2 regions of the Aeribacillus sp. SP014 genome follow, and region 2 is predicted to be linked to the other one. Evidence: a T-box and tRNA genes for the amino acid it is inferred to sense, from the RefSeq annotation. Region 2 holds a T-box; the other holds one or more tRNA genes.
What was found. A T-box is a leader RNA that pairs with one kind of tRNA and senses whether it is charged. The one in region 2 lies ahead of pheS (phenylalanine--tRNA ligase subunit alpha), so its partner is inferred to be a tRNA-Phe.
Positions count from the first base shown of each region.

Region 1 (3,415 bases), 2.6 Mb from region 2:
TGAAGGCGCGCAAGGTGTTATGCTTGATATCGATCAAGGTACATATCCTTTTGTTACATCTTCCAATCCAGTAGCAGGCGGTGTGACAATTGGAGCAGGTGTAGGTCCTACGAAAATTAAACATGTTGTCGGCGTATCAAAAGCTTATACAACTCGTGTAGGAGACGGTCCGTTTCCGACAGAGCTCCACGATGAAATTGGCGATCAAATTCGTGAAGTTGGACGGGAATATGGCACAACAACAGGACGTCCGCGTCGAGTGGGCTGGTTTGACAGCGTTGTTGTTCGCCATGCGCGCCGGGTAAGCGGAATAACTGATTTATCTTTAAATTCCATCGATGTATTGACAGGAATCGAAACATTGAAAATATGCATCGCCTACAAATACAAAGGTGAAATTTTAGAAGAATTTCCAGCAAGTTTAAAAGTACTTGCACAATGCGAACCTGTCTATGAGGAATTGCCGGGTTGGAAGGAAGACATTACGGGGGCAAAAAGCTTGGACGATCTTCCTGACAATGCACGCCATTATGTTGAACGGATTTCCCAGTTAACAGGTATCCCACTTTCCATCTTTTCAGTTGGTCCAGATCGTTCACAAACAAATGTTGTCCGCAGTGTATACAGTCCAATATAATAAACTTGGAGGGATCGGCTGTTCCCTCTTTTTTTTGTGAAATTAAAAAAAATCGTTGTTTTGTCCCTCTAGAAATGATATTATTATACACGTCTTGAGAAAATGAGCGTATTGGCTCCGAACTGTTCGCACAACGCATCCAACATCCTCGAAAAATCAGGAAGAGGAAGGGCCATCTGACAAATGGAAAATGGATTAGAAGAAAAAAATTTTATGAGCCATTAGCTCAGTCGGTAGAGCAACGAGCAAAGCTTCATCGAATAAGCGACGAGTTGTCCCGACGCATCTAGCATCCTCGAAAAAGCTAGAAGAGGAAGGGACATCTGACAAATTTTAAAATGGATTAGAAGGAAAAAATTTTTATGAGGCATTAGCTCAGTCGGTAGAGCAACGAGCAAGGCTTCATCGAATAAGCGACGAGTTGTCCCGACGCATCCATCATCCTCGAAAAAGCTAGAAGAGGAAGGGACATCTGACAAATTTTAAAATGGATTAGAAGAAAAAAATTTTTTTATGAGCCATTAGCTCAGTCGGTAGAGCAACGAGCAAGGCTTCATCGAATAGGCGACGAGTTGTCCCGACGCATCCATCATCCTTGAAAAATCAGGAAGAGGAAGGGACATCTGACAAATGAAAAATGGATTAGGAGAAAAAAATTTTTTATGAGCCATTAGCTCAGTCGGTAGAGCATCTGACTTTTAATCAGAGGGTCGGAGGTTCGAATCCTCCATGGCTCACCATTACAATCGAGAAAAATTATACAAGCTTCCTCACATTCGAGAATCCACATATATGAAAGGCTTGAGAGAGGGAAAGAGAATTCGCATTCTTGAAAACTTTATACGGCTCGGTAGCTCAGTCGGTAGAGCAAAGGACTGAAAATCCTTGTGTCGGCGGTTCGATTCCGTCCCGAGCCACTTCATACGCACGGTTTATCCGTGCTATTTTTGGCTATAAGTAAGTTAAACCAAAATTGGTAACATTTGTGGTTGTAAATAGAAATTTGATTTCTCATCTCAAGCTGTTACAATAAGATAAAAATTGATATAATAGGTTTGATAGGAATTTACAGGGGTTTACTCTAAGTTCCAAAACCTATTGAATTTAAGACCTCTAGCAATAGCTAGGGGTTTTCTGCTTGTTTTTTCCATTTGTATTGAAAGTTGATGAAGAGATGAATGTAATCGTGGTAAAGTAAAGTTAATAGATCAAAAGGGGAGAAAGTGATGGAAAATAAAAAAATATTAGTTGTTGATGACGAAAAACCAATTGCAGATATATTAGAGTTTAATCTTAAAAAAGAAGGTTTTGATGTATATTGTGCTTATGACGGAACAAGCGCGATTGAAATGGTGGAAGAAATTAAACCTGACTTGATCTTGTTAGATATTATGCTTCCCAGCAAGGATGGAATGGAAGTGTGCCGGGAAGTTCGAAAAAAATATGAAATGCCGATTATTATGCTGACTGCGAAAGATTCAGAAATCGATAAAGTTCTTGGTCTGGAGCTTGGTGCTGATGATTATGTGACAAAACCATTCAGCACAAGAGAGCTCTTGGCAAGGGTAAAGGCAAATTTACGAAGACAACAAACAAATGCCGCAAGGGAAGCAGCTTCTGAACAGTCGGAAATTCAAATCGGCTCTCTCGTCATCCATCCTGATGCGTATGTCGTTTCAAAACGGGGAGAAACGATCGAGCTTACTCATCGAGAATTTGAACTGCTTCACTATTTAGCGAAGCACATTGGACAGGTCATGACTCGGGAGCATTTGCTGCAAACCGTTTGGGGATATGACTATTTCGGAGACGTCAGAACTGTAGATGTCACGGTTAGAAGACTAAGAGAAAAAATTGAAGACAACCCAAGCCATCCAATATGGATTGTGACAAGAAGAGGGGTAGGTTATTATTTGCGCAATCCTGAACAGGAGCAGTGAACATGTATAGCAGTCGAGTGAGTTTTTTCCGTTCGATCCATTTTAAAATTGTGCTGATCTATGTGCTTTTGATTATTTTGGCTATGCAAATCATCGGTATTTACTTCGTTAAGGAATTGGAATCTTCTCTTATAGAAAATTTTAAATCTTCCCTTTCGCAGCGGATTGATTTGCTGGCTTACCAGATTGAACAAGCGATGACTAACGAAGAAGCGGACGAATCATTGGATATGGAAGATGAGATCTCTGCTATTTTGCAAGATTTTAAACGAGAGGAAATTCATGAAGTTCGCGTAGTGGACCAAGATGCGCGTGTCATCGGGACATCTGATTACAACAAAGATGTGATCGGGAAAAGAACAACTGAAAATATGATTAAACGGACTTTAATCGTCGGTTCGCCTGAAAGCAATGTTTTGCTTGATCCGCAAACGAAGCATCGTATGTATGTGTCAGCGACTCCGATCGTCACAGATTATAAACGAGAAACAATTGGCGTTGTTTATGTCGTTGCCTCAATGGAGGAAGTTTTTTCGCAATTGCGGACGATTAACAAAATTTTTGCGACAGGCACAGGGATGTCCCTTCTTATTACCGCGGCGCTAGGAATTTTTCTTGCCCGCACTATTACCCGTCCGTTGTCAGATATGAGAAGGCAAGCGTTGGAGCTGGCAAAAGGGAATTTTTCCAGAAAAGTAAAAGTGTATGGAGAAGATGAAATTGGACAGCTTGCATTAACGTTCAATCATCTCACGGAAAAATTGGAGGAAGCACAGGAAACAACTGAAGAAGAACGTAGAAAGCTGGCGTCTATTATTACTCATATGACAGAAGGTGT
Region 1 covers NZ_JBSRXI010000001.1:404,735-408,149, forward strand. Annotated here, with positions in the region: gene ACVIJU_RS02145 (adenylosuccinate synthase) at 1-637, shown strand, start outside; tRNA gene ACVIJU_RS02150 (tRNA-Lys) at 1,302-1,377, shown strand; tRNA gene ACVIJU_RS02155 (tRNA-Phe) at 1,482-1,554, shown strand; gene yycF (response regulator YycF) at 1,864-2,577, shown strand; gene walK (cell wall metabolism sensor histidine kinase WalK) at 2,580-3,415, shown strand, end outside.
Region 1: it encodes a tRNA-Phe, which carries the amino acid that the T-box ahead of pheS (phenylalanine--tRNA ligase subunit alpha) is inferred to sense. The anticodon was not compared.

Region 2 (3,415 bases):
GCATTTCCGAAAAAGAAGCGATGGGAAAAATGGGGAAAGGTCCGCAAATTATTTTATATGATGCTTCTATGGTCTCCCATAAAGGGCTTCGCGATTTTGTCGTAGGGGTCGCTGAAGAATGCGGCATTCCATATCAGTATGATGCTATGCCGGGTGGCGGTACAGACTCCGGATCGATTCATTTAACAGGAAATGGTGTTCCAACGCTTTCCATTACGATTGCAACGCGCTACATTCATACACACGCTGCGATGATTCATCGCGAAGACTTTGAACATACGGTTCAATTATTGACAGAAGTCATTAAACGCCTCGACAAAAAAACGGTTGAAAACATTACGTACAACTAAAAAGCAGGAGCTGGTTATTTCCCAGCTCCAGTCTCTTTTAATCCTTGTTCAAGTGTTTCAACCATTTCCTGCTGATCACGCTGACTTGAATGGTTCCAGATAATTTCAAATAACACGCCTAACCCTGGAAGCATTTTTTCTTCCTTGCTATTGATGGCATCAACGATCGTTTCTCTCAGCTCGTCTTTTGAATTTTGCGATATGTTGGCAATGACTGCATTGCGCAAATCAAAATTCATATCCTTCACCTCGTTTTTCTTCATTCTTCTTTATTTTTTCTTTTGTTTTCTATAATATGTATATGAAATGAACTATCAGTTGAAGGAGACACCATCATTGAAACGGATTGCGTCAACTAAAAATGAAAGAGTAAAAGAATGGAAAAAGCTGCAATCAAGAAAAAAACGGGAAGAGCGCGGGCTGTTTTTAATTGAAGGCTTGCATTTAATCGAGGAAGCTCTCAAATACAAATCAATTGTTCAAGAGTTAATTGTTTTAGACGGAGCGAAGCTGCCAAATCATTTTTTCGAAGGTACTATTCCGACAACGATTGTTTCCAAAGAGGTGTTTTCGCTTCTGTCTGAAACGGATTCCCCGCAAGGTGTCATGGCTGTTTGTAAGCAGCTTAGGTGGGAAATCGATTTGAACGCCAAAAAATGGCTGTTAATAGATGCGGTTCAAGACCCAGGAAATCTCGGTACGATCATTCGTACTGCAGATGCGGCTGGAATGGATGTTGTGATTTTAGGTGACGGGACGGTTGATTTGTACAATAGTAAAACGATCCGGGCGACACAAGGATCAATTTTTCATTTGCCTGTGGTCAATTCGTCATTAAAACAGATTATAAACAAATTGAAGGAAGAGAAAATTCCTGTATTTGGAACTTCAACAAAAAATGCTGTTTTCTATAAAGAGATCCCTCCATCTGAAACATTTGCCCTCCTTGTAGGAAATGAGGGAAATGGGGTCTCAAAAGAGCTGCTGGATATGACGGATCAAAATTTACACATTCCGATTTATGGAAAAGCGGAGTCATTAAATGTTGCCGTTGCTTCAGCTATTTTCATGTACCATCTTCGCAAATAGTGTTGCGCCTTTAATTTCTTTTTTTTATAATTAAAAGCAATTGAATAAAGGAATAACGATGACGGAGAAGAGTAGTTTGCAGGTCGCCATTTAGGGAGAAAATGCCGTAGACTGGAAGCATTTTTATGGTAGAGGCAAACGAATTCACCTCCAGAGTTGACGCCAGGACCATGCGGAAGCATGTAAAGGCGCTCCGGCTGTGCCGTTATGATAATGAAGTGAACAAAGATTCTTTCTTTGTTAATAAGGGTGGTACCGCGAAATTCAACTCGTCCCTTTTTTGGGATGGGTTTTTTTATTTATTTTAAAAAAGGAGGAATTTACATGCAGGAAGAATTAACAAAGCTTCGCGATGAAGCGTTGCAAAAGGTACGGGAAGCAACGGATTTAAAACAATTGCAAAATATTCGCGTTCAATATCTTGGAAAAAAAGGACCGATTACCGAAGTTCTTCGCGGAATGGGAAAGCTTTCGAAAGAAGAACGGCCGAAAATAGGTGCGTTAGCAAATGAAATTCGGGAAGTGATTGCCGGGGAAATAACAAGTAAGCAAGAACAACTCGAAAAAGCAGAAATCGAGAAAAAATTACAGCAAGAAACGATTGACGTTACCCTTCCAGGCAGACCGGTTCGAACAGGAAACCATCATCCTCTCCAAGCGGTCATTGAAGAAATTGAAGATTTGTTTATCGGCATGGGATACACAGTAGAGGAAGGTCCAGAAGTTGAAACAGATTATTACAATTTTGAAGCGCTCAATTTGCCGAAAGGCCATCCGGCAAGGGATATGCAAGATTCCTTTTACATAACTGATGAAATTTTGCTGCGCACACACACATCTCCAGTTCAGGCGAGAACGCTAGAAAAATATAAAGGGAAAGGTCCTGTAAAAATCATTTGTCCAGGGAAAGTATACAGACGTGATACAGATGATGCAACGCACTCCCATCAATTTACGCAAATTGAAGGGCTCGTTGTGGATGAAAACATTCGCATGAGCGATTTAAAAGGAACGCTCGAAGTGTTTGCGAAAAAACTGTTCGGTGAAGACAGGCAAATTCGTCTGCGTCCGAGCTTTTTCCCGTTTACTGAACCGTCGGTGGAAGTCGATGTATCCTGTTTTAAATGCTCCATGAAAGGCTGTCATGTATGCAAAGGAACAGGCTGGATTGAAATTTTAGGAGCAGGGATGGTTCATCCAAACGTTTTGGAAATGGCGGGATTCGATTCGAAAAAATACCGTGGTTTTGCATTTGGAATGGGACCGGAACGGATTGCCATGTTGAAATATGGAATTGATGATATTCGTCATTTTTATACAAACGATGTGCGTTTTTTGAAACAGTTTAAACAAGCTTAAAAGGAGGTTTTCTCATGTTCGTTTCATACAAATGGCTCTCTGAATATGTTGATCTAGACATTTCCCCTGAGGAGCTGGCTGAAAAAATAACGAAGAGCGGCATTGAAGTTGAAAATGTTCAAGCTGTTAATGAAGGAATAAAAGATGTTGTAGTTGGACAGGTGCTTGAAAAAGAACAGCATCCAAATGCAGAAAAATTAAGCAAATGTTTAGTTGACATCGGAGAAGGAGAACCAGTGCAAATTATATGCGGCGCCCAAAACGTTGAAAAAGGTCAAAAAGTGCCGGTAGCCAAAGTTGGTGCGGTTTTGCCGGGCAATTTCAAAATTAAACGGGCAAAGCTGCGCGGTGAAGAATCTAACGGTATGATTTGTTCTTTGCAAGAGCTGGGCATTGAAGGAAAGCTTGTCCCAAAAGAGTTTTCTGACGGCATTTTTGTTTTCCCTAGTGATGCTGAAGTTGGAAAAAATGCGATTGAACAGCTGTTTATGGACGATTATGTACTTGAATTAGGTCTTACACCAAACCGTTCTGACTGTTTAAGCATGATCGGTGTTGCCTATGAAGTTGCAGCAATTTTAAAGAAAGAGGTTCGAAAGCCGGAAGTTCATTATGAG
Region 2 covers NZ_JBSRXI010000001.1:3,045,083-3,048,497, reverse strand. Annotated here, with positions in the region: gene ACVIJU_RS14900 (M42 family metallopeptidase) at 1-350, shown strand, start outside; gene sspI (small acid-soluble spore protein SspI) at 365-589, opposite strand; gene ACVIJU_RS14890 (TrmH family RNA methyltransferase) at 657-1,439, shown strand; T-box leader at 1,489-1,719, shown strand; gene pheS (phenylalanine--tRNA ligase subunit alpha) at 1,764-2,798, shown strand; gene pheT (phenylalanine--tRNA ligase subunit beta) at 2,813-3,415, shown strand, end outside.